DNA from 4 places in the Streptomyces sp. NPDC041784 genome. Region 3 is predicted to be linked to each of the others. Evidence: riboswitches for the same ligand, from Rfam matches in the RefSeq annotation. Region 3 holds a riboswitch; each other region holds the start of a gene.
The links. A riboswitch is a leader RNA that binds a small molecule or an ion and turns the genes downstream of it on or off. The one in region 3 is predicted to bind cobalamin.
Positions count from the first base shown of each region.

Region 1: linked by a shared signal. The riboswitch ahead of ACZ6D7_RS37900 (cobalamin biosynthesis protein) and the one ahead of metE (5-methyltetrahydropteroyltriglutamate--homocysteine S-methyltransferase) in region 3 are both predicted to bind cobalamin.
Region 2: linked by a shared signal. The riboswitch ahead of ACZ6D7_RS10265 (ribonucleoside-diphosphate reductase subunit alpha) and the one ahead of metE (5-methyltetrahydropteroyltriglutamate--homocysteine S-methyltransferase) in region 3 are both predicted to bind cobalamin.
Region 4: linked by a shared signal. The riboswitch ahead of ACZ6D7_RS34960 (energy-coupling factor ABC transporter permease) and the one ahead of metE (5-methyltetrahydropteroyltriglutamate--homocysteine S-methyltransferase) in region 3 are both predicted to bind cobalamin.

Region 1 is NZ_JBVJAB010000027.1:65,530-72,963, reverse strand. It holds gene ACZ6D7_RS37905 (cobyric acid synthase) at 1-1,328, opposite strand, end outside; gene ACZ6D7_RS37900 (cobalamin biosynthesis protein) at 1,325-2,275, opposite strand; cobalamin riboswitch at 2,377-2,516, opposite strand; gene ACZ6D7_RS37895 (CU044_2847 family protein) at 2,789-3,142, shown strand; gene ACZ6D7_RS37890 (nSTAND1 domain-containing NTPase) at 3,129-7,434, shown strand, end outside.
Region 2 is NZ_JBVJAB010000004.1:182,147-189,580, forward strand. It holds gene ACZ6D7_RS10255 (NACHT domain-containing protein) at 1-1,728, opposite strand, end outside; gene ACZ6D7_RS10260 (GNAT family N-acetyltransferase) at 1,884-2,390, shown strand; cobalamin riboswitch at 2,443-2,583, shown strand; gene ACZ6D7_RS10265 (ribonucleoside-diphosphate reductase subunit alpha) at 2,708-5,071, shown strand; gene ACZ6D7_RS10270 (ribonucleotide-diphosphate reductase subunit beta) at 5,071-6,099, shown strand; gene ACZ6D7_RS10275 (hypothetical protein) at 6,012-6,263, opposite strand; gene ACZ6D7_RS10280 (helix-turn-helix domain-containing protein) at 6,443-7,408, shown strand; gene ACZ6D7_RS10285 (bifunctional albaflavenone monooxygenase/terpene synthase) at 7,424-7,434, opposite strand, start outside.
Region 3 is NZ_JBVJAB010000007.1:80-7,513, reverse strand. It holds gene ACZ6D7_RS16590 (CaiB/BaiF CoA transferase family protein) at 1-753, shown strand, start outside; gene ACZ6D7_RS16585 (HpcH/HpaI aldolase/citrate lyase family protein) at 743-1,729, shown strand; partial or broken gene ACZ6D7_RS16580 (alpha/beta hydrolase) at 1,909-2,073, opposite strand; partial or broken gene ACZ6D7_RS16575 (IS5 family transposase) at 2,075-2,569, shown strand; partial or broken gene aceB (malate synthase A) at 2,614-4,211, shown strand; partial or broken gene ACZ6D7_RS16565 (3-hydroxyacyl-CoA dehydrogenase NAD-binding domain-containing protein) at 4,208-4,712, shown strand; cobalamin riboswitch at 4,711-4,933, shown strand; gene metE (5-methyltetrahydropteroyltriglutamate--homocysteine S-methyltransferase) at 5,087-7,411, shown strand.
Region 4 is NZ_JBVJAB010000022.1:96,811-104,244, reverse strand. It holds gene ACZ6D7_RS34985 (molybdopterin-dependent oxidoreductase) at 1-1,165, opposite strand, end outside; gene ACZ6D7_RS34980 (hypothetical protein) at 1,278-2,621, shown strand; gene ACZ6D7_RS34975 (superoxide dismutase) at 2,686-3,327, opposite strand; gene ACZ6D7_RS34970 (hypothetical protein) at 3,413-3,865, opposite strand; gene ACZ6D7_RS34965 (cobalt-precorrin-6A reductase) at 4,011-4,802, opposite strand; cobalamin riboswitch at 5,001-5,183, shown strand; gene ACZ6D7_RS34960 (energy-coupling factor ABC transporter permease) at 5,214-5,969, shown strand; gene ACZ6D7_RS34955 (energy-coupling factor ABC transporter substrate-binding protein) at 5,966-6,448, shown strand; gene cbiQ (cobalt ECF transporter T component CbiQ) at 6,452-7,201, shown strand; gene ACZ6D7_RS34945 (energy-coupling factor ABC transporter ATP-binding protein) at 7,198-7,434, shown strand, end outside.

The DNA of each region.
Region 1 (7,434 bases), on a different contig from region 3:
GCCACCTCGCGCAGGAAGGCCCGCCGGAACCCGTCCGACTCCAGCGAGCCGTGCCAGTGCGTGCCCCAGGTCTGTCCGACCCGGCAGCCGTCCAGGAACGGCTCGCCGCCGGTGACGTCGGCCACCCCGTGATGGATCTCGTACCCCTCGACCCGCTCGCCGAGGGCTTCGCCCACCGGCCGGGTGAGGGTCTTCTCCCGGGCGAACCGGACCCGGACGGGCAGCAGTCCGAGCCCGTCGACGTGCCCGCGCCGGCTCTCGACGTCGTCCTCGATGTGCTCGCCGAGGATCTGGAAGCCGCCGCAGATCCCGAGCACGGGCCGGCCCTCGGCGGCCCTGCGGCCGATGGCCCGCGCGAGCCCCCGCTCGCGCAGCCACTCCAGCGCCCGTACGGTCCCCCGGGTCCCCGGCACGACGACGAGATCGGCGTCGGCCAGCTCCTCGGGCCGGTCCACGAACCGCACGACGACGCCCGGCTCGGCGGCCAGCGCGTCCACGTCCGTGAAGTTGGACATCAGCGGGATCGCGCACACGGCGACCCGCAGCACGTCCTCGCCGACGGGCGGGGAGACGTTCGACTCCCGCACGGTCCCGCGCAGCGACACCCGCAGCCCGTCCTCCTCGTCGATCCCGAGGCCGTGCCGGAAGGGCAGCACGCCGTACGTGCGGCGTCCGGTGAGCCCGTGCAGCATGTCGAGCCCCGGCTCCAGCAGGCCGACGTCGCCCCGGAACTTGTTGACGAGGAACCCGGCGACCAGCTCCTGGTCCTCGGGCGAGAGCAGGGCGACGGTTCCGAAGAAGGAGGCGAAGACGCCCCCGCGGTCGATGTCGCCGACGACGAGCACCGGAAGCCGGGCGCCCCGCGCGATCCCCATGTTCACGATGTCGGTCCGCCGCAGGTTGATCTCGGCCGGACTGCCCGCCCCCTCACAGATCACCGCGTCATACGTGCCCCGCAACTCGGCGAGGCAGTCGAGAACGGTTCCGAGGAGTTTCTGCCGGCGCCCGCCGTGGTAGCCGCGGGCGCTCATCTCGCCGACGGGCTTCCCGAGCAGCACGACCTGGCTGCTGCTCTCACCGCCGGGCTTGAGCAGCACGGGATTCATCAGCGCGGTCGGCTCGACCCGGCAGGCCTGCGCCTGCATGGCCTGCGCCCGCCCGATCTCGGCGCCCTCCTTCGTCACGAAGGAGTTCAGGGACATGTTCTGCGCCTTGAACGGCGCGACCTTGACCCCCTGCCGCACCAGCCACCGGCAGATCCCGGCCGTGACGACACTCTTGCCCGCGTCGGAGGTGGTGCCGGCGACGAGCAGACCCCCGCCCCTCATGACGCACGCCCCTTCGCCCTCGTGGCCGCGGCCCGCGCGGCGACGGTGACGCCGAGCACGAGCAGACCGACCCGGCGGGACAGCCGTACGGCCCGCTCGATGTCCTGGACCTCCACGGCACGCCCTTTCTCGTTCAGCACCGGCCGGTGCTCGACCCGGCCCCCGTACGACAGCGTTCCGCCCAGCCGTACCCCGAGCGCCCCCGCGAAGGACGCCTCGACGGGCCCGGCGTTGGGACTGGGGTGCCGGCCGGCGTCGTCCCGCCAGGCCCGCACGGCCCCGCGCGGATCGTCCCCCGCGAGGGCGGCGAGTACGGCGGTCAGCCGCGCCCCCGGCCAGCCGGCGAGGTCGTCGAGGCGCGCCGAGGCCCACCCGAAGCGCCGGTACCGGGCCGACCTGTGCCCGACCATGGCGTCGAGCGTGTTGACGGCCCGGAACCCGAGCAGCCCGGGCACCCCGCCGACGGCCCCCCAGACCAGCGCCCCGACGACGGCGTCGGAGGTGTTCTCGGCGACGGACTCCACCACGGCCCGGGCGATCCCGTCGGCGTCGAGGGCCTGAGGATCCCGCCCGCACAGATGCGGCAGCCGCGCCCGCGCCGCGTCGACGTCCCCCGCCTCCAGCGCGCGCCCGATCACCCGGGCCTCGCGGACGAGGGAGGTGCCGCCGACGACGGCCCAGGTGGCGGCGGAGGTGAGGGCCACGGAGACGGCGGGGGAGGACCGTACGGCGCGCGAGGCGACGGCCCCGAGCGCGACGGCGCCCCCGGCGCACACCGCGGTGTGCAGCGCGCCCCACCCGCGGTGGTCGCGCCACAGCACCCGCTCCACGGCACCGGCGGCCCGCCCGAAACCGGCGACCGGATGGCCCCGGCGCGGATCGCCGAGCAGCAGGTCGCCGAGGAGGCCGAGGGCGGCGCCGTACGCGTGAACGCGATCGGCACGCACCGGCTCAGCCGGCCGTGGGGTCGGGCAGCGACCTGGTGGGGTACCTCAACGGCCGAGCGAGCATGGCGATATGTCCTCACTCAGGGTGTCCACGCCCTGGTTCGACGAGACCGGCGGCGAGAGTTCCTGGCTCCCGGGGGTTACTACCCCGGTGACAGTGGCGGGACCGCGCCGGATTCGCACCGGCTTCCTCTTCTGCCGCCGTACATGGCCCCGGCAGTCCACCACGGGCCCGGAAGGGCCGTCAACTTGCCGTTGACCTGCGCGGGGAGAGTGTGCAGAACCCCACACCGCTAGCACGGGGGGCGGGTGCCGGGGCCCGCTTCCCGGGAAAACCCCTCGAGCGGACGGACCTCCCCGGACCCGCTTGCGGTCGCGGAACGTGAGCGCCTGCAATGGCCCGTACGCCCCCTGAGGGGCACAACGGACGTGAACGGACGCGAATGGACGCGACCGGGTGCGAACGGACGCGAACGGCACCGGAGGGGACGCGGAGTGGCGTATGTGGGTGAAATGCGGCTGGACGACGGGCAGATCGTGCTGCTGGAGGTGACGGGGGAGGGGCCCGGGGGCGTCCAACGGGTCTCCCGGGGCGGCGGCGGGGCCGGCGTCGCGGGCGCGGCGGAGACCCTCCAGCAGGCGCTCGCCCGGGTACGCCCGGCGCTGGGCGCGGTCGTGGAAGGCGCCCGGAGCCTGGCCCGGCCCCCCGGCTCGGTCACGGTCGAGTTCGGCATCACGCTGAGCGCGGAGGCGGGCGTGGTGGTGGCCAAGGGCACCACGGAGGCCCACTTCACGGTGAGCATGCAGTGGTCGCCCCGGGACGAGGACGGAACGGCCCTCCCCGGGCAGCGTGATGGCGCCCCCTGATGAGGACCTCCCCCGGGCCATCGCCCGCTTCTGGAGCGAGGACGGCCGGGTCACCGGCACCGGGTTCCTGATCGCGGAACGGACGCTGTGCACCTGCGCGCACGTGGTGGCGAGCGCGCTGGGCACGGACGAGACGTCGGCGGCGCCGCCGACCGCCCGGGTGACGCTCGACTTCCCCCTCCTGACCCCGCCGTCGGCCGCCCTGCGGGCCGAGGTCACCCACTGGCACCCGGTGCGCCCGGACGGCGGCGGCGACATCGCCCTGCTGACCCTGGCGGAGCCGGTCCCCGGCACCACCCCGGTCCGGCTCGCCGGCGGCACGGCGGTCTGGGACCACGCATTCCGCGTCCTCGGCTTCCCCGCCCGCACCGACGACCACGGCGTCTGGGTGGACGGCAGACTGCGCGCCCCGGTCGGCAAGGGCTGGACCTCGATGGAGGCCCGCCCGCTCTCCGGCGCCCCGCCCATCGGCCGCGGCTTCAGCGGCGGCCCGGTGTGGGACACCGACCAGGGCGGGGTCGTCGGCATGACGGTCGCCGCGGAGACGGGCACGGGCGCGACCACGGCCTACCTGATCCCGGCACCCCTCCTCCTGGGCCTGGACCCGGCCCTGAGCCCGTCCCCCTTCCGCGGCCTGGAACCGTTCCAGGAGGAGGACGCGGGGGTGTTCTTCGCTCGGCGGGGGGACGGGGAGCGGATCGCGGCGGCCCTGCGCGCGCACGCCTTCGTTCCGGTCGCGGGGGCGTCCGGGGTCGGGAAGTCGTCCTTGGTCCGGGCCGGAGTGCTTCCCCTGCTGCGGTCCTCCGGCCACACGGTCACCGACTTCGCCGGCCAGCCGGACACCGATCCGGTACGGACGCTGGCGGAGGCGCTCGGGGAACAGTTCCCGTCGGCGCGGGAACTCGCGGGGGAACTCGTGCGGGAACTCTCGCGGGAACCGCACGCGACGACGGACCGGACCCGGACGGCGGTCCTGCTGGCCGCCCGCATCCTGCGGGAGTCGGGCCCCTCGGGCCACGTCGTCCTGCTGGACCAGTTCGAGGAGACCGTCGGGGCCCGCCCCGCCGACGCCCGGGCCCTCCTGGACGTCCTCCTGCCGATGACCCGTGCCGTCCACCCGTCCGGCCGCCGGCTGCGCGTCCTGGCGACCCTGCGCTCCGCCTCCCTGGAGGAACTGGTCGCGGACGGCAGGGCGGAGGAACTGAGCGGCACGGTCCAGATGATCGCCCCGATGACCCGCGACCAACTGGACGAGGTGGTGCGCAGGCCGATCGAGGCCGTCCCCGGCGTGGAGTTCGAACCGGGCCTGGCCGAACTGATCGTGGCGGACGCGGGCGGTGAGCCGGGTGCACTGCCCCTGGTGGAGTTCGCGCTGGCGGAGCTGTGGGAGCGCCGGGAACACGGCCGCCTCACGCACGCGGCGTACCGGACGATCCGGGGTGTCGAAGGGGCCCTGTCCCGCTATGCCGACCAGCAGCTGGCGCGGGTCTGCAAGGCCCCGGGCGGCCCGGATCCCATGGTGGCCCGCCGCCTCTTCGAACGCCTCGCCCGCCCGGTCAGGGGCAACGAGTACGCCCGCGTCGCCCGGGCCTTCGAGCACCTGCCCCCCGAACTCCGGGTCGCCGCCCAGGCCTTGGCGGCGACCCGCCTCCTGGTCATCGCCCGGGACAGCTCCGGCCGGGAGACGGTGGCACTGGCGCACGAGGCGCTGGTACGGCAGTGGCCGACGCTCGGGGGCTGGCTCGACGAGTCGCGTGCGTTTCTGGTGTGGCACGAGAAGCTGCGGGGGCGGCTGCGGGAATGGGAGGACGCGGACCAGCACCCCGATCTGCTGCTGCGGGGGCAGGAGTTGGCGGCCGCCAGGGTGGTGTCCGCGTCGCGCGCCGCGGAACTCTCCGTCGAGGAGTCGGAGTTCGTCCGCCTCAGCCGGCTGCACCGCACGCGCTCGGTGCGCAGGGGCCGTACCGGCGTCGCCCTGGTGGCCTGCCTGGCTCTGGTGGCGTCCTCGCTCGGGGTCCTGATCTGGGGCATGGTGCGCGACGAGGACCGGGACCAGGCCGACGAGGCGGCGAGGAAGCTGGTCGGCCAGGCCGCGGACCGGGCCCGGGAGGATCCCGTGGGTGCGGCGCTGCTGGCCGCCGCGGCCCGGCGCACGAGCGAGCTGCCCGAGACCAGGGCGGCCGTGATGCGGCACACGTGGCCGCTGACCTCGCTGGTGGCGGTGGACCGGATCCTGCCGGACGGTGAGGTGCGGAAGGTTGCCGCCTCCCTGGACGGCACGGTCATGGCCGTCCTGACGACCGGGCGGCAGGGCAGGCAGGCCTATGTGGTGACGGGCCCGGGACACGGTGTCCCGGGAGCGCGGCGTCTGCCCGGTTCGCCCGCGTCGATGGACGCGGTGGCCGTCAGCGACGACGGCACGAGGGTCGCCGTGGCGGCGGGGCACGGGGACGTGCGGGTGTGGCGGATCGAGAAGGGGGAGCCGCGGAAGGGGCCGTGGTCGTGGAGATGGAGCGCGGACAACACCGCCGAGGCCACCCGGACGCTCGACTTCTCCGACGACGGAACCCGGCTGGTGCACTGGGTTGGCGCCGCCGACCGCTTTTCCCTCTGCCACGGGTCGGCCGTCGACCCGTGGCTGCGGACGGTCCGGGTCGAGGGGAAGGCGGTGAAGGGGCAGGGAACGGCGCTGCCCGTCGGTCGGCTGGAGCCGGAGGAGTGCGTCGAGCACATCGCTCTGCGCGGGGCGCGGCCCGACCGTCTCACCGTGGTCACGTCCAAGCAGGTGACGGAGGAGAACGGTGACACGGGTTCCGTCGGCTCGGTTCGCTCGGTCGACCTGACAGCGCGGCGAGTCGAGCCGGGACCGGCCGAGGTGGGCAGTGCCTTCCTCGGCGCCGGCGGTCGAGCCATGGTGACGACACGGAGACACGAGCATCGATGGCGGTGGCAGTTCCCCGCGTCCCGCGGCGCGAAGCCCGAGGAACGGTGGTCACAGACCTTCCGCACGGACGCCACCGGCCGGTACCCGGTGATGGACGGGGACGACGACGCACAGGTGGCGACGCATCCCGACGCCCTGCTGATGGTGATCTTCGACCCCGCCTCGGGACGCCGCCATACCGCGGTCCTCCCGGGAGGGGTGGCCGACGGTGGGGAGGGCACGGTCGTGATGCCCACCCGTGACGGGTTCCTGGCGCGTGCCGTACTCGGCCGTGACCTCCTGACGTACCGTATGCGCCCCACGGTCCATCCCCTGGGCGTGGACGGGGGAGCCGCTGTCCCGGACCTGGACCGCGTGGACGGCCACAGGACCCTCGTGGCCCTGGCCGGCAGAAGCCAGGGGGACGACAGCGAGATCTTCGAGACGGTGCTCGACGCGACGGGGCCCCGGCGCGGTCCGCGGGACGTGTCCGGCATGGGCGGGATCGTGATCAGCGGAGACGACCGGCACTACGTCACATGGAGCGCCCAGGCCTGGGAGCTGCGCACCACGGCCGGATTCACGACCAGGAACCGGAGGCCCCCGCCGGTGGGAGGCGACGAGCCCGGCCCCGGAAGCGACTCGACCGTCAAGTCCGTACACCGCTTCGGGGACGGCGACTTCCTCCTCCTCGACGGCAGGGGGCTGTCCCGGCTCGACGGTGCGACGGGCCGTCTTCACCGTCTGGACGGTGTGGGATGTGCGTGGACGTCGGCGACGAGTGAGCGTGAGTGCTTCACGGCGGTGGGGCGCCCGAAGCACCCGGGGCAGTTCCTCGTCGTGCGGACCGACGGAGCCGCTGAGCTGTGGGAACTGGCCGGCAGCAGGGTGAGGAAGATCGACGAGGAGATCCTGAGCCCCCTCGGGGAATATCAGGAGGCGGGGCAGACGGCGGTCTTCCGGTCCGACGGACGTGCCGTCGCGGTGGCCACCGAGGCGGGCGTCTACGTATGGCGGACAGGCGTCGAACATCCCGGCCTCCTCGCGGACGACGTGGACCGGGTGCGTGCCTACGACGAGCGGGGCTACCTGGTGCTCACCTCGAGCGAGGGCGAGGACGAACTCCACAGGGACGACGGCGGCGTTCTCGCCCCGCTGCCCACCAGCGACGTCGTCCGCCGATGGGTCTTCGACGGCCGCTCTCTCCACGGCGAGACGGCCTTGGGCACCATCACCTACGACCTCGGCCATCTCACCGGGCGAGTCACCCTCGACCACGTGTGCGAACTGCTTCCTCGGCTCGGCCCGGACGTGTGGCGCTCCCTGCGCCGTACCTCCGCGGCACCACAGAGCCCGCCCTGCCCGGACC
Region 2 (7,434 bases), on a different contig from region 3:
GAGCGCCTGTTCGACCAGTTCCCCGGCGCCCCGCTCCCCCAGGTGGTTCAGCACGCGGTAGCCGAAGTAGGCCTGGATGATGCTGTGCGGGAAACGGACCCTGCGCTCGAAGCCCTCCACCAGCTTGAGCTTGCTCGCGTGGGCCGCGAGGCGGGCCAGGGCGGCGTGGCACTGGTCCATGTTCCCCGCGTGCAGCCGTCTGCGCTCGTCGTCGCCGAGCCGCTCGCACAGCGCGTCCCAGATCCGCTGCCGGTGCCAGTCGGAGAGGTCGTTCCCGTGCTTGCCGTACTGGTCGAAGACGCGGCCGGCCCACAGGTGCTGTGCCCGGGCCCGGGCGCGCCGCGCCGGTCCGGGGTGCAGGACGTCCGGGTCGAGCAGCTCCGCGAGGCCGACCTCCAGCTTGTCCTGGAGCAGTCCGACGCAGGCCAGGGCCGAGGCCACCTCGAGGGTGTCCCGGCGCTCCTGCGGGGCCAGCGCGACGTCCTCGCGCAGCTTCCCCTCGCACAGCGCCTCGGCCCAGGTCTCCAGCAGCCAGAGCCGCAGGGTGGCGCGGTCACGGCTGCGGGTGTTCATGTGGTGGGGATCGGCGTCCGGACGGTCGTGCTCCAGGGCTCCGCGCCGGTGCAGTTCGCGGGCGATCTGGAGGTAGACCGGTGACTCGGTCACCTCCGCCGTCTCCACGATCCAATCCACCCGGCGCTCGTCGGTCTCCGGTACGCCCGCCTCGACGAACCGCAGCGCCGCCTCCTCGCCGAGCGGTTCCAGTTCGACGATCGCGGCGGAGGTGCTCTCCAGCGGGCTGTGCGGCCGGGAGGCGATGACCAGGGGCAGCTTCTCCTCGTGGGCGCGTTCGATGGCCCGTCGGATGACGTTGTCCCGGTTCTGCTGGCGCCCGTCGTCGAGGAGGGCCTCCTCCAGGCCGTCGGCGAGGACGACCGGCTTGTCGTCGGCGAGGAGCTGTTGCCAGACCCGGTCGGTCTTGCCGCGCGCCAGGATGCCCTTGGGTGCCTCGTCGGCGAAGCGGCGCCTGGCGAGATGTTCGAAGTTCAGGTCGCCCCCGTCGACCGCGTCCCGCAGCCGGATCGGTACGGGTACGGCGTTCTGGTGGGCCAGGAGTTCGGTGAGCCGTACGAGGACGGCGGTCTTCCCCGCGCCGACGCCGCCGACGAGCAGATAGGGCCGGCGGGTGTCGCGCTCGCGCAGCCGCTCGGCGATGACCTGGGCGATCTCCTCCCGTCCCACGATCTCGGCGGTGTCGTGCCCGGCGGTGGGCACCAGCTTGCGGGGATCGCGCAGTGCCTTGGCGAGGTATCGCCGTTTGGTCCAGCGGTACCACCAGAACAGGAAGAGCGTGGCGGCGATCGAGGCGGCGAGGATCGGACCGACGAACTTGAAGACGGTGTCGAAACCCTGGTTGTGCTGCCGCCATTTCTCGAAGCCGGTCGTCTCGCTCGTGATGAGGATGGCCAGGCCCTCCCCGATCCAGGCGAGCAGCGCGAGCACGGCGACGAGCCAGACGATCCGGGTGACGTTGGCGTAGGTGACCCAGCGGCGCCATTTCCGGGGGCGGGTGGCCCCGCGGCGGGCCTCCAGACGGATCGTCAGGGTGTGCCAGCGGCCCACGAGGCCCTGTCCTACCCGGCTTCCCGCGCGCCGGAGGTCCAGTGTCGCCATCGGCGCGTCGCGCGGCCGTTCCTTGCCGGGCAGGTGGCGGACGACCCTCGTCATCGTGTGCTCCCTCCGAGAGCGGATCTCGGGACGGAGGACCTGCGGGGCGCCGACGCCTTCTTCCATGGAAGCACTCCCGGCACGCCCCGCAACCCGGCCGCCCCACCGCGGAAATCGGGGGCTCCCGGGTGCGGCCGTCCGACAGACTCGGGGCCATGGACATCGTGATACGACCGGCGGAGATCGCCGAGTACGAGGCGCTGGGCGAGATCACCGCCCGGGCCTATCTCGAGGACGGCCTCCTCGACTACGGCGGGAACGACCTGTACCTGCCCGTGCTGAAGGACGTGGCCGGGCGGGCGGCCGCCGCCGAGGTGCTCGTAGCCGTGGAGGGCGGCCGGCTCCTCGGTGGGGTGACCTTCGTCCCGGGCCCCGGCCCGATGGCCGATCTGGCGGTTCCCGGCGAGGCCGAGATCCGGATGCTCGCCGTCGACCGGGCCGGCCGCGGCCGGGGTGCCGGTGAGGCCCTCGTGTGGGCCTGCGTCGAGCGCGCGCGGGCCGTCGACGGCTGCGCGCGTGTCGTGCTGTCGACCCAGCGGACCATGTACGCGGCCCATCGCATCTACGAACGTCTCGGCTTCGTCCGAACACCCGAGCGGGACTGGAATCCCGTGCCGGAGCTGGACGACATCACTCTGCTCGCCTATCAGTTGACGCTCTGAAACCGCCTCGACACAACATCTGGGGGTGGCGTGACCGGCGAGCACAAGATGTATGCTCATGCTCGCTGTCGTCGCAGGGGAATCCGGTGCGAATCCGGAACTGTCCCGCAACGGTGTACTTGTGCATGTCTGTTCCCAGGAGCCGTCGTGCGCAGGAGTCAGTCCGAGGACCTGCCGACAGCGCACCCGGCCGTCCGGCTCGGGTGCCTGCCGTCCGGGCCTCGTGGAGTGGGCCGGTGGACCGCGACGCCGTGCGCGCTCGTGTGCTGCCCCCTGCCCTCCGCCAGGCCCATTGCCGAGCGAGGGAGAGCCCCCACGTGACCATCGCGCCAGCCGACCCGGCTTCAGCCATCCAGCTGGACACCGACGGTCCCGGTACCGCGTTGCTGCGGACCCTGACCGAGCTGACCGCCGACCTCCCCGACGCCGACCCCGGCCGGGTCGCCGCCGCCGCGCTGCGCGGCCGGTCCGCGCGGGCGGACGAGACGGAGCTGCGCGAGCTGGCCACGGAGGCGGCCGCCGGCCTGATCTCCGAGGACCCCGCCTACTCGAAGCTGGCCGCCCGGCTGCTGACCGTCGGCATCGCCGCCGAGGCCGCCTCGCAGGGCGTGACGACGTTCACCGAGTCCGTCGCCGTCGGCCACCGCGAGGGCCTCATCGCCGACCGCACCGCCGACTTCGTGACGCTGCACGCGGCGCGGCTCGACGCGCTGATCGACACCGGCGCCGACGACCGCTTCGGCTACTTCGGCCTGCGCACCCTGCACAGCCGCTACCTGCTGCGCCACCCCCTCACGCGCAAGGTCGTCGAGACGCCCCAGCACTTCCTGCTGCGGGTCGCCGCCGGCCTCGCCGAGGACGACACCCCGCGCTCCGTCGACGAGGTCGCCGCGCTCTACGGGCTCATGAGCCGGCTCGACTACCTCCCGTCGTCCCCCACGCTCTTCAACTCCGGCACCCGGCACCCGCAGATGTCGTCCTGCTACCTGCTCGACTCCCCGCTGGACGAGCTGGACTCCATCTACGACCGCTACCACCAGGTGGCCCGGCTCTCCAAGCACGCCGGCGGCATCGGACTGTCGTACAGCCGGATCCGCTCCCGCGGGTCCCTCATCCGCGGCACCAACGGGCACTCCAACGGCATCGTCCCGTTCCTGAAGACCCTGGACGCCTCGGTGGCCGCCGTGAACCAGGGCGGCCGGCGCAAGGGCGCGGCCGCGGTCTACCTGGAGACCTGGCACTCCGACATCGAGGAGTTCCTGGAGCTGCGCGACAACACCGGTGAGGACGCCCGCCGTACGCACAACCTGAACCTCGCGCACTGGGTGCCGGACGAGTTCATGCGCCGGGTGAACGCCGACGAGGTGTGGTCGCTGTTCTCCCCGGCCGACGTGCCCGAGCTGGTCGATCTGTGGGGCGAGGAGTTCGACGCCGCGTACCGCAAGGCGGAGGCCGCCGGGCTCGCCAGGAAGACCATCCCGGCCCGTGATCTGTACGGCCGGATGATGCGCACCCTCGCGCAGACCGGCAACGGCTGGATGACCTTCAAGGACGCGGCCAACCGCACCGCCAACCAGACGGCCGAGCCGGGCCATGTGATCCACTCCTCGAACCTCTGCACGGAGATCCTGGAGGTCACGAACGACGGCGAGACGGCGGTCTGCAACCTGGGGTCGGTCAACCTCGGCGCGTTCGTCGACACGGCGAACGGCGACATCGACTGGGAGCGGCTGGACGAGACCGTCCGCACCGCCGTGACCTTCCTCGACCGGGTCGTCGACATCAACTTCTACCCGACCGAGCAGGCGGGCCGCTCCAACGCCCGCTGGCGCCCGGTGGGCCTGGGCGCGATGGGCCTCCAGGACGTCTTCTTCAAGCTGCGGCTGCCCTTCGACTCCGCCGAGGCCAAGGCGCTGTCCACGCGGATCGCCGAGCGCGTGATGCTCGCCGCGTACGAGGCCTCCGCGGACCTGGCCGAGCGCAACGGCCCGCTGCCGGCCTGGGAGAAGACCCGTACCGCCCGTGGTGTCCTGCACCCCGACCACTACGGCGTCGAGTTCACCTGGCCGGAGCGCTGGGCGGCGCTGCGCGAGCGGATCGCCGCCACCGGGATGCGCAACTCGCTGCTCCTCGCCATCGCGCCGACGGCCACCATCGCCTCCATCGCCGGTGTGTACGAGTGCATCGAGCCGCAGGTGTCCAACCTGTTCAAGCGCGAGACGCTGTCCGGTGAGTTCCTCCAGGTCAACTCGTACCTGGTGCAGGACCTCAAGGCGCTGGGCGTCTGGGACGCGCGGACCCGTGAGGCGCTGCGCGACTCGGGCGGTTCGGTGCAGGACTTCGCGTGGATCCCGGCCGAGGTGCGCGCCCTGTACCGCACGGCGTGGGAGATCCCGCAGCGCGGTCTGATCGACATGGCCGCCGCCCGCACCCCGTACCTGGACCAGGCCCAGTCCCTGAACCTGTTCCTGGAGACGCCGACCATCGGCAAGCTCTCCTCGATGTACGCGTACGCCTGGAAGTCGGGCCTGAAGACGACGTACTACCTGCGTTCGCGCCCGGCGACCCGGATCGCCCGCGCCGCACAGGCCCAAGCCTCCATCCCCGTACAGCAGGTGCCCTCGGAAGAAGCCGTCGCCTGCTCCCTTGAGAACCCCGAGTCCTGCGAGGCCTGCCAGTAATGACCAGCGAAGCCAAGACTGTGTCTGCCAAAAACCTGCTCGACCCGGGCTTCGAGCTGACGCTCCGCCCCATGCGCTACCCGGACTTCTACGAGCGCTACCGGGACGCCATCAAGAACACCTGGACCGTGGAGGAGGTCGACCTCCACTCGGACGTCGCCGACCTGGCGAAGCTGTCCGAGGGCGAGCAGCACATGATCGGCCGGCTGGTCGCGTTCTTCGCGACGGGCGACTCGATCGTCGCGAACAACCTCGTGCTGACGCTGTACAAGCACATCAACTCCCCGGAGGCGCGCCTGTACCTGTCGCGCCAGCTGTTCGAGGAGGCCGTGCACGTCCAGTTCTATCTGACGCTCCTGGACACCTACCTCCCCGACCCGGAGGACAGGGCGGCCGCCTTCGACGCCGTGGAGAACATCCCGTCCATCCGCGAGAAGGCCGAGTTCTGCTTCCGGTGGATCGACGAGGTCGAGAAGCTGGACCGCCTGGAGTCGAAGGCCGACCGCCGCCGCTTCCTGCTCAACCTCATCTGCTTCGCCGCGTGCATCGAGGGCCTGTTCTTCTACGGCGCCTTCGCGTACGTCTACTGGTTCCGCAGCCGGGGTCTGCTGCACGGCCTCGCCACCGGCACCAACTGGGTGTTCCGTGACGAGACCATGCACATGAGCTTCGCGTTCGACGTGGTCGACACCGTCCGCAAGGAGGAGCCGGACCTCTTCGACGACCAGCTCGAACAGCAGGTGACGGACATGCTGCGGGAGGCCGTCGAGGCCGAGCTGCAGTTCGCCCGTGACCTGTGCGGCGACGGCCTCCCGGGGATGAACACCGACTCCATGCGGCAGTACCTGGAGTGCGTCGCCGACCAGCGCCTGGCGCGGCTCGGCTTCGCCCCGGTGTACGGCTCGGAGAACCCGTTCTCCTTCATGGAGCTGCAGGGCGTTCAGGAGCTGACCAACTTCTTCGAGCGCCGCCCGTCGGCGTACCAGGTCGCGGTGGAGGGCTCCGTGGACCTGGACGAGGACTTCTGACGCTCCCTGTCGCCCGGGACCTCCCGGGCCTCCTGGGCCTCCCTGATCTGCCGGTCGGCGCGCCGGTCGCGCACGATGCCGAGCACGGAGGGGAGGACCAGGAGGACGAGGATCCCGAGGACCATGAGCATTCCGATGAGGCCTTCGATCTGGTTCGTGTTCATGGACACCACTGTCCCGCCGGACGCTCCTGACCGTGAGTGGCAGGACTGCCGCACACCTTCAAATTCCTGCCACTCAGGGTGCACACTGTCACCATGCTGCTGCGCTGTCCCGGGGGACAACCCCCGGACCCCCGGCCGAAGAGCGAGAAGAGAGCCTCTGCCAGGAAGCGAGGTTGGCCATGCTGAGCAACGTGGCCGCGGTCCTCCTCGACGGCGTGCATCCCTTCGAGCTCGGCGTCGTCTGCGAGGTGTTCGGCCTCGACCGCAGCGACGAGGGGCTGCCGGTGTACGACTTCGCCGTGGTGTCGGCGGAGGGTCCGGTCCTGGGCACCCATGTCGGCGGGCTCACCGTGTCGACGCCGTACGGCCTCGACCGGCTGGAGGAGGCCGACCTGATCGCCGTACCGGCCTCGGACGCGAATCTCGACCGCGCGTTTCCGCCCGAGCTGCTCGCCGCCCTGCGCCGGGCCGTGGACCGGGGCGCCCGGGTGCTCAGCGTCTGCTCCGGGGTCTTCGTGCTGGGCGCCGCGGGGCTGCTCGACGGCCGGCGCTGCGCCGTGCACTGGCGGCACGCGGACGTGCTGGCCCGCCGCCACCCCCGGACGGTCGTCGAACCGGACGTCCTCTACGTCGACGACGACCCGGTGATCACCTCCGCCGGTACGGCCGCCGGGATCGACGCCTGTCTCCACCTGGTCCGCAAGGAGCAGGGGCCCGAGGTCGCGAACCGGATCGCCCGGCGGATGGTCGTGCCGCCGCACCGGGACGGCGGCCAGGCACAGTACATCGAGCGGCCGCTGCCCAGGTCGTCGTGCGACACGGTCGGCGAGGTGCTGGCGTGGATGGAGGAGCACCTCGACCAGGAGGTCACGGTCGAACAGCTCGCCGCCCGCGCCCACATGTCCCCGCGGACGTTCGCCCGCCGCTTCCAGCAGGAGACGGGTACCACCCCCTACCGCTGGCTGCTGCGGCAGCGCGTACTGCTGGCCCAGCAGCTGCTGGAGGCGACGGACGAGACGATGGACGCGATCGCCTGGCGCACCGGCTTCGGTACGGCGGGCGCCCTGCGCCATCAGTTCGTGCGGGCCCTGGGGACGACCCCGAACGCCTACCGCCGCGCGTTCCGGGGTCCGCAGGCCGCCTGACCCGCACGCCGCGTCTCACCCCGGCA
Region 3 (7,434 bases):
GGAGTCGTCCACCTGACCGGCTTTCCCGACGGCCCGCCCGTCCACACCGGCTTCTCGCACGGTGACGCCGTGACCGGCCTGATGGGCGCCTACGCCGTCCTCGCCGCCCTCCACCGCCGTGACCACGACCCCGACTTCGACGGCGAGTGGATCGACCTCGCGCTCTTCGAGTCCCTGTTCCGTCTCGTCGAGTGGCAGGTCATCGTCCACGACCAGTTGGGACGAGTACCCGAACGCTCCGGCAACCAGCTGGCCGTCGCCCCCGCGGCCGTGATCAACACCTACCGCTCACGCGACGGCGAGTGGATCACGGTGACCTCCGCCACGCTGCGCTCAGTCCGCAACATCGCCCGCCTGCTGGGACTCCCCGAGCAGGAGTTCGCCACCGCGCAGCAACAGCACGACCGGCGCGGGCAACTGGACGAGGGCCTGCGGAACTGGGTGGCGGAGCGCGGTACCGGTGAGTGCCTCGAGGAGTTCGCCCGCGCCGAAGTCGTGGCCTCACGGGTGTTCGACGCCGCGGACATCGCCGCCGACCCCGTGTACGCCGAGCGAGAAGACATCGTCACCGTCGATGACCCCGACCTCGGTCCGGTGCGTATGCAGGCGGTGATCCCGCACTTCCGGCAGCAGCCCGGCCGGGTCTGGCGGACAGGGCCCGCCCTCGGACAGGACAACCACCTCGTCTACGGGCACTGGCTCGGACTCAGTGCGGACGAACTGGCCGACCTGGAGAAGAGCGATGTCATCTGAGGCGTCTTCGGAGAGCCCCCCCGAGGGGAACGCGGGAGCGGTCGACCGGCCCCCGCTGCGCTCCCTGCTCTTCGTCCCCGGCACCAGAACCGACTGGCTACCCAAGGCCCGGGCAGCGGGCGCCGACGCGGCCATCCTCGACCTGGAGGACGCGGTGCCCGCCTCGGGCAAGCTCGCCGCCCGCACACAGGTGGCCGATGCCATCGTGCGGTCCGCCGACGCTTCGGCGGATCAGGCGGGACGGATGGCGCTGTTCGTCCGGGTCAACCCGCTGGACGGCTGGGCGGGAGCCGAGGAACTGCGCGCGGTCGTACGGCCCGGGCTCGCCGGCATCGTGCTCCCCAAGGTCTGCTCTGCCGAGGACGTGAAGCTTGCCGACCGGCTGCTGGACTGGTGCGAACAGGAACAGGGCCTGCCGTCGGGACGCGTCGCCCTGGTGCCCCTGCTGGAGACGGCCCGTGGCCTGCGCGAGGCCTACGACATCGCCCGAGCCGCCCCGCGCGTCGCCCACTTGGGAGCTCTCACCGCCGCCGGCGGCGACGTGGAACGCGCCGTCGGCTACCGCTGGAGCCCGGAGGGTACCGAGACGGTGGACTTGCGATCCCGCGTTCTGCTGGACGCCAGGGCAGCGGGAGTGCCGCATCCGGTCAGCGGATTGTGGACGCGCATCACCGACCTGCCGGGGCTGCGCGCCTTCGCCGAACAGAACCGCTCCCTCGGCTACGAGGGGATGATGGCGATCCATCCTTCCCATGTCCCGGTGATCAACGAGGTGTTCTCTCCCGGCCCTGCCGAACTCGCCCGCTCCGCAAGGCTGATCGCGGCGGTCGAGGCGGCACAGGGGGACGGGACGGGCGCGGTGACATTCGAAGGTGAGATGGTCGACGAGGCCATGGCCCGTACGGCACGCCTTGCTCTGGAACGACACGGGGCGCACGTGCGTGTGGCTGATGAACTCCCGCCGTCCGGCCCGTGATTGCGAGACTGCCCACTGCCGGCGGGGCGATGATCCGACGGACCGTGGCACACGGCCGCAGGCCCTGACGAACCGATTTCCCCGACTCCGGGGCCGCGACGCACGATGGGGCGGGACTCCGCCAGGAGGTCCCGCCCCATCTTCCTTGGGTCATGCCGCAATGGGGCACGCGGTCGGGCTCAGAAACGGTCCGGGGCACGCTCCGGGAGCGGAGATCCGGGGAGCACGTCCCGCTGCTGGTCCCTCCGTGCCTCGTCGTTCGAGTCGGCCGTCGCCTTGCAGGTCACGTCCTTCGCCGGGAGCTTGCCGGTTAGCAGGTAGTCGGTGACCGTGCCGTCCGTGCATCGAGGCGGGCTGACCACCAAGGTCCACCTCGCCGTCGACGGCCGGGGCCTGCCCCTGTCGATCGTGCTCACGCCCGGCAACGTCAACGACGCCACCGCATTCGGCCAGGTCCTCGACGGGATCCGTATCCCGCGCACCGTCACGGGCCGCCCGCGCACGACGCCGGAGCGCGTGCTGGGCGACAAGGCCTGTTCGAGCCGGGCGATCCGCCACCTGCTGCGGCGCCGGGGCATCGCTGCCACGATCCCCGAACGCCGCGACCAGGCGGCCAACCGCCAACGCCGAGGGCGCCTCGGCGGCCGCCCGCCTTCGACAAGGAGATTCACCGCGACCGCAACGTGGTCGAACGATGTTTCGCCCGCCTCAAGCAGTTCCGCGCGATCTCGACCGGGTTCGACAAGCTCGCCGACCGCTACCGCGCCGGAATCGTCCTGGCCCCCCTGATCCTCTGGCTCCGCGAACCAGCCAGGTGATCATTTGTCAGACACGCCTTAGGCCCGCCGGGGCCGGTCCCGCCCCCGTACCCGTAGGAGAAGCAGATGCCCACCCACGCACCGACCCGCCAGGTCCGCGTCCTCGCCCCGCCGGGCGAGCGGCACGACGAGATCCTCACCCCCGCCGCGCTGGACTTCGTCGGCCGGCTGGCCGACGAGTTCGGCGGGCGCCGCCAGGAGTTGCTGAAGGAGCGCCGACGGCAGGCGCTGCGGCTGGCCGGCGGCTCCCCGCTCGACTTCCCCATGGCCACCCAGCCGTCCGCGCCGACCCGGCCTGGCGCGTCGCACCGCCCGCGCCCGGTCTGACCGACCGCCGTGTCGAGATCGCCGGACCGCCGGAACGCCGTACGGCCGTCGACGCCCTCACCTCCGGTGCCCGGGTCTGGACGGCTGACTTCGCGGACGCCACCGCGCCCACCTGGGACAACGTCATCGGCCGCCAGCTCACCCTGCGCGACGCCATCGAGGGGCGCAGCGACTTCACCACCTCCGACGGGAAGGCGTACCGGCCCGGCGGCCGCGACCGGCCGGCCACCATCGTCGTCCGGCCGCGCGGCTGGCACCTCGACGAGGAGCACCTGGCATGCGACGGCGCTCCCGTGCCCGCCGCACTGGTCGACTTCGGCCTGTACTTCTACCACTGTGCCCAGCGGCAGATCGACGCCGGCCACGGCCCGTACTTCTCCCTGCCGAAGCTGGAGAACCGGTACGAGGCCCGGCTGTGGAACGACATCTTCGTCTGCGCGCAGAAGGCACTCGGCATCCCCCGGGGCACCGTCCGCGCCACGGTCCCCATCGAGACGATCACCGCCGCCTTCGAGATGGAGGAGATCCTCCACGAGCTGCGCGAGCACAGCTCAGAGCTCAACGCGGGCCGCTGGGACTACCTGTTCAGCCTCCTCAAGACCTTCGGACACCGCACGGACTTCCTGCTGCCCGACCGGACGAAGGTGACCATGACCGCCCCCTTCATGCGGGCCTGCACCGAACTCCTCGTGCGCACCTGCCACCGGCGCGGCGCCCACGCCATCGGCGCCACGGCGTCCCAGCTGCCCGGCAGGGATCCATCCGCGCACGAGGCCGCGCTCGCCACGGTCCGGCTGGACAAGGAGCGGGAGGCGGAGGACGGCTTCGACGGTTCCGGCGTCGCGCACCCGGGACTCGTACGGGTCTGCCGCGAGGTGTTCGACGGCGTCCTGGGCGAGCGGCCGCACCAGATCGACCGTACCCGCGACGACGTGGAGGTGACGGCGGCCGAACTGCTGTCGGTGCGCCGGATCGGCGGACCGCCCACGGCGGAGGGCGTGCGCGCGAACATCGCCGTCGCCCTGCGCTGCTTCGACGCCTGGCTGCGCGGCCGGGGTGCCGTCGCCCTGGACGGTCTGTCGGCGGACACGGCCACCGCCGAGGTCGCCCGCGTGCAGATCTGGCATTGGGTGCGGCACCGGGTGGTGGACCGGGAGACGGTGCTGCGGCTGCTCGACGAGGAACTCGCCGCGCTCGGCGCCGCGTACCCGTGGGCCGCCCTGGACGACGTACGGGCGCTCTTCGAACGCACCGCCCTGGCGGGCGAGTTGCCGCAGTTCTTCACACCCGACGCCTACGCCCGTCACCTGATGCGCCGTGCGGAGCCGCGGTCATGAGCGGGGGCATCCGACGCGTCGGGGTGGTCGGCGGCGGGCAGATGGGCGCGGGCATCGCCGAGGTGTGCGCGCGGGCCGGGATCGACACGGTGGTCTGCGAGGCCGACGCCGTCGCCGCGCGCGCCGCACGGGACCGTGTGGCGGCCTCACTGGAGCGTGCCGTGGGGCGGGGCGGGCTGGACCGGGACGCGGCGCGGGACGCGCTCGCCCGGCTGGTCTTCACCGGCAGCCTGGGGGACCTCGCCGACCGGCAGCTGAGGTCGTGGAGGCCGTCGTCGAGAACGCCGACGCCAGGAACTGGGCTGCGCCCACCCCATGGGCCCACTGAAACAGGCCGACCTGATCGGCCTCGACACCCTCACCGCGATCGCCGAGTCGCTCTACGACGAGTTCAAGGAACCCCTGTACGCCCCTCCCCCGCTGCTCCGGCGGATGGTGCAGGCGGGGCTGCTGGGCCGTAAGAGCGGCCGGGGGTTCCACGTGTACGACGCCACCCCTTAGGCTGGCCGGTGCAGCTGGTTCGCCCCGTCCGCCAGGCGGGAGCGTCGCAAGAGGGAACCCGGTGGGAATCCGGGACTGCCCCGCAGCGGTGAGTGGGAACGACCGCCGTCATACGCACTGGGTCCGAGAACAGGCCTGGGAAGCGACGGCCAGTAGGTGTCCTCCGACGAACGGAGGGCGCGCCCACGAGTCCGAAGACCTGCCAACTGCCCATGCGCGAAACATTCGCGCGCGGACATCCCGGTGACCTCGAGGGCGGGTCGGCGTACACACCGAACGGACGGCCGTGGGCCGCTGCCGTACGGTTCGTCGCACCTTCGCGCCCCCGTCCCGTCGCCGGGATCTCAGGGATTCATCTCGCGAAGGAGATCTCCGTGACCACCAAGCCCGCAGCCGCGGCAGCACGGGCCACCGTGTACGGCTACCCCCGCCAGGGACAGAGCCGGGAACTGAAGAAGGCGATCGAGGGCTACTGGAAGGGCCGCGTCACCGCCGACGCGCTGCGCGCCACCGCCGCCGAACTGCGCCGCACCCACTGGCGGCAGCTGGCCGACGCCGGCATCGACGAGGTCCCCACGGGCGACTTCTCGTACTACGACCATGTCCTGGACACCACCGTCATGGTGGGCGCGATCCCCGCCCGCCACCGGGACGCGGTGGCCGCCGACCCGCTGGCGGGCTACTTCGCCATGGCGCGCGGCACCCAGGACGTCGCGCCGCTGGAGATGACCAAGTGGTTCGACACCAACTACCACTACCTGGTCCCCGAACTCGGCCCGGACACCGTGTTCACGGCCGACTCCACCAAGCCCGTCGCCGAGTTCGAGGAGGCGCTCGGCCTCGCCCTGAGGGGCCGTCCGGTCCTGGTCGGTCCCGTCACCTATCTGCTGCTGGCCAAGCCCGCGCCGGGCGTGCCCGCCGATTTCGACCCGCTCACCCTGCTCGACCGGCTGCTGCCGGTGTACGCCGAGGTCCTCGCCGACCTGCGCGCGGCCGGCGCCGAGTGGGTGCAGCTCGACGAGCCCGCCCTCGTCCAGGACCGCACGCCGGCCGAACTCAGCGCGGCCGCCCGGGCCTACCGCGACCTCGGTGCCCTCACCGACCGGCCGAAGCTGCTCGTCGCCTCCTACTTCGACCGGCTGGGCGAGGCCCTGCCGGTGCTGGCCAAGGCGCCGGTCGAGGGACTCGCGCTGGACTTCACCGAGCGGGCCGCCGCCAACCTGGACGCGCTGGCCGCCGTCGGCGGGCTGCCCGGCAAGCGGCTGGTCGCCGGTGTCGTCAACGGCCGCAACATCTGGGTCGACGACCTGTCGGCGTCGCTCGCCACGCTCGGCACCCTGCTGGGCCTGGCCGACCGGGTCGACGTGGCCGCCTCCTGCTCCCTGCTCCACGTCCCGCTCGACACGGGCGCGGAACGGGACATCGACCCGCAGATCCTGCGCTGGCTCGCCTTCGCCCGGCAGAAGACCACCGAGATCGTCACCCTCGCCAGGGGCCTCGCCCGGGGCACCGGCGCCATCACGGCGGAACTGGCCGCGAACCGGGCCGACCTGGCCTCCCGCGCGAACTCCCCGATCACCCGCGACCCGGCCGTCCGCGCCCGTACCGGCGCCGTCACCGCCGCCGACGCGCGCCGCGCCCAGCCGTACGCCGAGCGGGCCACGGCCCAGCGCGCCCACCTCGGGCTGCCCCTGCTGCCGACGACGACCATCGGCTCGTTCCCGCAGACCGACGAACTGCGCACCGCGCGCGCCGACCTGCGCGCGGGCCGGCTCGACACGGCGGGCTACGAGGAGCGCGTCAGGGCGGAGATCCAGGAGGTGCTCGCCTTCCAGGAGAAGGCCGGCCTGGACGTGCTGGTGCACGGCGAGGCCGAACGCAACGACATGGTCCAGTACTTCGCCGAGCAGCTGACCGGCTACCTGGCCACGCAGCACGGCTGGGTGCAGTCCTACGGCACCCGGTACGTCCGTCCGCCGATCCTGGCCGGCGACATCTCCCGCTCCGAGCCGATGACCGTGCGCTGGACGACGTACGCCCAGTCGCTCACCTCACGCCCGGTCAAGGGCATGCTCACCGGTCCGGTCACCATGCTCGCCTGGTCCTTCGTCCGCGACGACCAGCCCCTGGGCGACACGGCCCGCCAGGTCGCGCTGGCGCTGCGCGACGAGGTGAACGACCTCGAGGCGGCCGGGACCTCGGTCATCCAGGTGGACGAACCCGCGCTGCGCGAGACGCTGCCGCTGCGGGCCGCCGACCGGGCCGCGTACCTGGCGTGGGCCACGGAGGCGTTCCGGCTCACCACAGGCGGGGTGCGGCCGGACACCCAGATCCACACCCACATGTGCTACGCCGAGTTCGGGGACGTCGTCCGGGCCATCGACGACCTCGACGCCGACGTCATCAGCCTGGAAGCCGCCCGCTCCCATATGCAGGTCGCCCGTGAACTCGCCGCGCACGGCTATCCGCGCGAGGCGGGACCCGGCGTGTACGACATCCACTCCCCGCGGGTGCCGAGCGCCGAGGAGGCGGCCGGCCTCCTGCGGACGGGGCTCAAGGCCATCCCCGCCGAACGCCTGTGGGTGAACCCGGACTGCGGTCTGAAGACCCGCGGCTGGCCGGAGACCCGTGCCTCCCTGGAGAACCTGGTCGCGGCGGCCCGCACCGTGCGCGGTGAGCTGGGCGGCTCCGGGTCCTGACGGAACCGGGGGGGGGGGGGGGG
Region 4 (7,434 bases), on a different contig from region 3:
CGGGGTGGCCGTGGTCGGGGGACAGGTCCTCGCCGTTGACGTACAGGGCGAGCAGGGAGCGCGGATCCGCGACCTGGTTGGCGCGCAGGGCGGCGCGGCGGAACGCGCCGTGCCGCTGGAGGGACTCGACGAGCACGTCCGGCGGGTCGTCCTCGTACCCGACGAGCGCGGCGAGGTCGCGCAGCCGTACGCCGCGCCACCACTGGTCGGACGTCGACCAGCCCTCGACGCAGGCGATGGGCAACGCCGAGCTGTGCAGGGGGAGTTCGGCGAGCTGGGCGCGGCTGAGGCGGACGGTGCCGGTGCGTCCGGTGACCACGAGCCGCCAGGCGTCGGCGCTCGTCTCCGCCGGGTCGATGCCGGCGTACGCGGCGGTCTTGTTGATCTGGAAGCCGTTCGGGCCACTGCCGGGGTCGGCTCCGCCGTGCGGGGCGAGGAGGGCCGTGCGGCGCAGGGCGTCGACGTTCTGCCCGACGGACGTCAGGAACAGCAGCAGCGAGCCGCCCCCGACGAACCACAGGGCACCCCGCCGGGACACGGTCGGCTCGGCGGGGCGCGGGGACACCAGGTCGTCCTGCTCCTCCTCGCGCGGGTGGCGCAGGTGGCGCAGATTGCGCAGCGCCTTGGGCGCCTTCAGGACGGCGTGGGCGACGAACGCGGCGAAGAACACCCACGCGCCGTAGAAGTGCAGCGGGTAGAAGGAGCCCGGGAAGACGTAGTCGAGCTGGATGTTGAGGACGCCGGTCACGAACTCGAAGAGGCCGCCGCCGACCAGCAGCAGCAGGGAGATCCGCTCCAGGGCGTGGGCGAGCGAGCGGGCCGGCGGCAGCGCGAACAGCTTCGGCACCACCGACCACAGCTTGGCCAGCAGCACCGGGATCAGGGTGATGCCGAGGGTGACGTGGACGCCCTGGTTGAGCCGGTACAGCCAGTGCGGGTCCGTCGGCCAGGCGAAGAGGTAGAAGCCGAGGACGCCCTTGTCCGGCGTCTTGTCGTTCACCGGCGACAGATCCGGGTTGTAGGCGGCGTACGAGACCAGGCCCGTCACGAACAGCACCGTGATGCCGACGAGCAGGACGACGCCGAGCAGGGACGTGAACCAGGGGCCGCGCAGCGGGCTGCGCCAGAAGCCGGGAGAGGTGGGGAGCCGTGGATCGTCGCGCATGAGCCGACCGTAGGCCGGGGCACCCCCTGAACGGGCTCCGCGACCCATGACGAAACGCTGACGTCCGGCCCGGACGCGGTTCGCCGCCCTCCGCTCGGCCTAGCGTGCCGGTGTGACCCGCTCCCTCCCGCGTGATCTGTGCGCCGCCTCTGCCGCCGCCCTGCTCGTCGTCGTGGCCGTGCTGGTCGGCGGCCACCTCCAGGACACCCACCACACGCTGTTCGTGAACTGGCCCCCGCTGCTGGCCACCTGGGGTCCGCACACCGGACCCGGCACCCCGGCCGCCCTGCTGGTGGCCGCGGCCGTGACGGCGTACGGCCCCGTCCTGGCCGTACGGCTGCCCTGGCGCGCCCTGTCGGCGGCCGTCTGGGGCACGGCCACGGCGTGGATCGTCTCCCTCGCCCTCATCGACGGCTGGCAGCGGGGTATCGCCGCACGGCTCACCACCCGCCACGAGTATCTCCAGGTCGTCGACCGGTTCCACGACGTCCCCGCCGCCCTGCGGGGCTTCACCGGGCACATCCTGCTCGACTCCCCCGACAACTGGCCCGCCCATGTCGCCGGACACCCGCCGGCGGCCACGCTGACCTTCGTGCTGCTCGACCGGATCGGGCTGCGGGGCGGCGGCTGGGCCGGGATCTGGTGCGTCGTGGCCGGCGCGACGGCGTGCGTGGCCGTGCTCGTCGCGGTGCGGGCGCTGGCCGGCGAGGACCTCGCGCGGCGGGCGGCCCCCTTCCTGGTGCTGGCCCCGGCGGCGGTGTGGATGGGCACCTCGGCCGACGCGTACTTCGCGGCGGTCGCCGCGTGGGCGGTGGCGCTGCTGGCGACGGCGGTCACCGCACGGTCGGCGGGCCGGGCGGCGGGCTCGGCGGCGGCGTCCGGCCTCCTGTTCGGGCTCACCTGCTACCTCTCCTACGGCCTCACGCTCTTCGCCGCGCTCGGCGCGGCGGTGCTGCTGCTCGGCCGGGCCGGGGTCCGGGAGCGGCCGGTGATGCTCGTGGCGCTGCTCGCCGGGCTGGCCGTCGTGCCGACGGCGTTCACGCTCGCCGGGTTCGACTGGTGGGAGGCGTACCGGCTGCTGGTCACGCGCTACCACGAGGGCGCCGGGGGCGTGCGCCCGTACGGCTACTGGGTGTGGGCCAATCTCGCCTGCGCGGTGCTGATCACGGGCCTGGCGACGGCGGCGGGGCTGCGGCGCACGGGGGCCGTGCTGCTGCGGCGGCGCACCGCACCGCGCGGCGAGGTCCGGCTCGCGCTGCTCGTAACCGCCGCTCTCGTCGCCCTGCTGGTCGCGGACCTCTCCGGGATGAGCAAGGCGGAGACGGAGCGGATCTGGCTCCCGTTCGCGATGTGGCTGCTGCCGTCCTGCGCGTTCCTCACCCGTCCCCGCGCCTGGCTGGCCGCCCAGGCGGTCCTCGCCCTGCTCCTCAACCATCTGCTGCTCACCGGGTGGTGAGCCGCCCGGGCCGGCCGCCGCCGGCGTCGACCGACGACGGCCCGGGGCTCAGCGGGTCACGGTGTCACGGCGCGAGCAGCAGGCTGTCGCCGCGCTCCTTGGCGGCGGCGTAGCGCCGTGCGACGTCCTGCCAGTTGACGACCTGCCACATCGCCTCGATGAAGTCGACCTTCTGGTTCCGGTACTGGAGGTAGAAGGCGTGCTCCCAGGCGTCGAAGACCAGGATCGGGGTGGAGCCCTGGCCGACGTTGCCCTGGTGGTCGTAGACCTGCTCGACGATCAGGTGGCCGCTGAGCGGCTCGTAGGCGAGCACGCCCCAGCCCGAACCCTGGGTCGTGGCCGACGCCTTGGACAGCTGCGCCTTGAAGTTCGCGAACGAGCCGAAGGACTCGGCGATCGCGTCCGCCAGCTCGCCCACGCCGTCCGCCTCCAACGGCTCGCCGCCGCCGTCGCCGGTCATGTTGTGCCAGTAGATGCTGTGCAGGATGTGCCCGGAGAGATGGAACGCCAGGTTCTTCTCCAGACCGTTGATCGAGCCCCACGACGCCTTGTCCCGGGCCTCGGCGAGCTGCTCCAGGGTGTCGTTCGCGCCCTTGACGTACGCCGCGTGGTGCTTGTCGTGGTGCAGCTCGATGATCTCGGGGCTGATCACCGGGGCGAGCGCCGCGTAGTCGTACGGAAGCTCCGGGAGCGTGTAAACGGACATGTCCGACGTCCTCCGACATTATTGCGAGTGATATGCAGCTGCACGCTAACAGCAAGAGTGCTGTTCTGCCGATCAGTCGTCGGTCCTAGGACTCCGGACGTGTCGCCGCCCCGGCCCCGGCCGGGTGGGCCGTCCACTTCTCCTCGATGCGGCCGGCCTTCCACACGACGAGGGCCAGCAGCCAGGTGGCGAGGAAGAGGCCTACGACGACATAGCCGACAGCGTTCAGGTCCAGGCCCGCGATCCGGTCCCAGAAGGGGCCGTGCAGACCGGCCCGGTCGGCGTGCCTCATGCCGAGCGTGTACGCGGTGACCCCGATCCCGATGCCGAAGGTCCCGCCGCCGCCCACGCTGTAGTGCGCCGGGACGACGACCGCCACCAGCGTGACCCAGCCGACGACGTGCAGGGCCAGGACGAACGCGGCCATCCCGGCGAGGCTCGTCCACGTCTCGCGGGTCAGGGACGTATTGATGCGGCGCCACGACGGACCGCGTCCGGCGGCCTTCGTGGGACGGGCGGATTCCGGGGCGGTGCTCATGGGGGCGCGGGCCTCACCTCTCGGTGAACGGCCGTTCCCGGCCACGCCCTCCAGGCTTCTGCGCATCCTTTGCAGGCACAAGAAGGCAGCGGCAAAGCCCGCGTCAGGTTTCCGTCAGGGCGCCTTCCGTCAGGATGCCTTTCCGTCAGGATGCCTTTCCGTCAGGGCGCCCTTCAGTCGGCACGCCCCGAGGACCGCGGTCCAGGTGCTCCGCGATCCAGCGCGCCGCCGCCTCCGGGTCGGGGACGACCGGAACGCCCTCGGGGGACGGAGGCCGGCGGACCACGATCACGGGCAGCCCGGCCTCACGGGCCGCCGTCAGCTTCGGCGCGGTGGCCGCTCCCCCGCTGTCCTTCGTCACCACCACGTCCACCCGGTGACGGCGCAACAGCTCGCGTTCGCCGTCGAGGGTGAAGGGGCCACGGTCCAGCAGCACCTCCGTCCGGGGCGGGTACGGAGGCTCGGGCGGGTCGACGGACCGCACGAGGAACCACGGTTCGGTGAGGTCCGCGAAGGTGGCCAGACCGATCCGCCCGGTGGTGAGGAACACCCGCCGGCCGAGCCCGGGCAGCAGCGCGGCGGCCTCCTCCAGCGAACCGGCCTCGTGCCAGCGGTCACCGGGCACCGGCACCCAGCCGGGCCGGCGCACGGCGAGCAGGGGCACGCCGGTGCCGGCGGCGGCCCGCGCCGCGTGCCGGGCGATGGTCCCGGCGAAGGGATGTGTGGCGTCGACGAGCGCGTCGACCGCGTGCTCCCGCAGCCAGGCGGCCAGCCCCTCCGCTCCGCCGAACCCGCCGACGCGGACCTCACCCGGGAGCGGCCGGGGAGCGGCGACCCGCCCGGCGAGCGAACTGGTCACCGTCAGACCGGGAACGCCGTCCAGCAGCTCGGCCAGTCGGCGGGCCTCCGTGGTGCCGCCGAGGATCAGTACACGCACGAGAGTCCGGATCCGTTCCTGAAGAGGTGAGGCGGTGAAGGGGTGAAGAGGGGAAGAGGGGAGGAGGGGGAGGGAGTGAGGGGGCGGGCGGCGGGCGCGTTCTCCACTCAAGCACACCGGGGTGTGCGCCGGTGAGTGAGCCGTACCACGACGCCCTCGCGCCCCCCGTTGCCGCTTGTCAGGGCCCTTGTGCGGGCACTACTGTCACCACGCCTCGGTGAACGGGAAATCCGGTGTCAAACCGGTGCGGCCCTCGCCACTGTGATCGGGAAGTCCGGCTCCAGCCCTCACGGGCAGCCACTGGGTCTTCGGACCCGGGAAGGCGGAGCACGGGCGGTGGTACCCGTCAGCCAGGAGACCGGCCGGGGCGCGTCAACCATCCACGAGGTGCTGGAGAGGGTCTGCTGAACCATGCACATAGCCGAGGGTTTCCTCCCGCCGGCGCACGCGGTCGCCTGGGGCGTCGCGTCCGCACCCTTCGTCGTCCACGGAGTCCGCTCGCTCACCCGTGAGGTCAGGGAACACCCCGAGAGCACCCTGCTGCTCGGGGCCTCCGGGGCCTTCACGTTCGTACTGTCCGCACTGAAACTGCCCTCGGTGACGGGAAGTTGCTCACACCCCACCGGCACCGGCCTGGGCGCCATCCTGTTCCGGCCGCCGATCATGGCCGTACTGGGCACCATCACCCTGCTCTTCCAGGCGCTGCTGCTCGCCCACGGCGGCCTCACCACGCTCGGCGCCAACGTCTTCTCGATGGCGATCGTCGGGCCCTGGACCGGTTACGCGGTCTACCGGCTGCTGCGACGCTACGACGCGCCGCTGATGGTCGCGGTGTTCTTCGGCGCGTTCGCCGCCGACCTGTCCACCTACTGCGTGACCAGCGTGCAGCTGGCGCTGGCGTTCCCCGACCCGGGCAGCGGATTCCTGGGCGCGCTCGGCAAGTTCGGCTCCATCTTCGCCGTCACCCAGATCCCGCTCGCGGTCAGCGAGGGCCTGCTCACGGTGTTCGTGATGCGGCTGCTGGTGCAGTCCAGCAAGGGCGAACTGACCCGGCTGGGCGTGCTGGTGACCGGTGGTCGGACCGAGGCCGGGACCGGGACCAAGGCCGAGACCGGCACCGAGACCGGCACCGAGACCGGCACCGGCACCGGGGCGGTGGCCCGATGAGCCGCAACGCGAAGATCAACGCCCTGCTGCTGTTCGTGGTGGCCGCGCTGGCCGTCCTGCCGCTGGCCCTCGGGCTCGGCGACCACAAGGAAGAGCCGTTCACGGGCGCGGACGCCGAGGCCGAGACGGCGATCACCGAGCTCGAGCCGGACTACGAGCCCTGGTTCTCGCCGCTGTACGAGCCGCCGTCCGGGGACATCGAGTCCGCGCTGTTCGCCTTCCAGGCGGCGCTCGGCGCGGGGGTCCTCGCCTACTACTTCGGTCTGCACCGGGGGCGGCGCCAGGGCGAACTCCGGGCGCTGGCACGGCAGGACTCGGCGACCGCCGACGGGCCCGTCCACGCATCCGTCCACGCATCCGTCCACGAGTCGGCCGCCGAGTCGGCCCGCGAGTCCGCTGACAAGCCCGCCACCGAGTCCGCCGACACGTCCGCCGAGAAGTCCGACAAGCCCGTCGCCGAGTCCGCCGAACGGGCCTAGCCGATGCTGCCGATCGACGCGGCGGCGCACAGCAGTCGCTGGCGCCGCCGTCACCCCGTGGACAAGGCCGTGCTCGGACTGGGCCTGACCGTGCTCGCCGTCTCGCTGCCGCCCTGGCCCGGCGCCGCCCTCGTGCTGGTGACCGCGCTCGGGGTGCTGCTGGGCCCGGCGGGCGTGCCGGGCCGTCGGCTGTGGCGGGCCTACCGGGTGCCGCTGGGATTCTGTGCGACCGGCGCGGTCACGCTGCTCGTCCAGGTCGGCGGACCCGACGGGTTCGTCGCCCCGGCCGACGGTGGCGCGGTGCGCGCCGGGGAGCTGATGCTGCGTACCTCGGCCGCCTCCCTCGGCGTCCTGCTGTTCGCCTTCACCACACCGATGTCCGATCTGCTGCCGCGCCTGGTCAAGGCCGGGGTGCCCGCGCCCGTGGTGGACGTGGCGCTGGTGACGTACCGCATGAGCTTCCTGCTGCTGGACTCCGTGCGCCGGATCCGCGAGGCCCAGGCGGCCCGGCTCGGGCACACCAGCCGGGCGGCGGAGTGGCGTGCGCTGGCCGGGCTCGGGGCGACGGCGTTCGTCCGGGCCTTCGACCGGGCCGCGCGGCTCCAGGCCGGGCTGGCCGGGCGCGGCTACGACGGCACCCTGCGCGTCCTCGTGCCCGAGGCCCGGGTCTCCGTCCGCTTCACGGCGGTCAGCGTCGCGCTCCTCGCGGCGCTGGCCGTCCTCACCTTCGTCCTGGAAAGGCCGCTGACATGAGCGAGCCCGTGCTGGTCGCCCTGCGCGGCGCCTCCTTCGCCTACGAGGACGGCCCCGTCGTGCTCGACGGGCTGGACTTCGAGATCCGCGCCGGACGGGCGCTCGCCCTGCTGGGCCGCAACGGCAGCGGCAAGACCACGCTGATGCGGCTGCTCAGCGGCGGGCTGCGGCCTCGCACCGGCGAACTGGCCGTCGAGGGGCGCCCGGTCGGGTACGACCGCAAGGGCCTGACC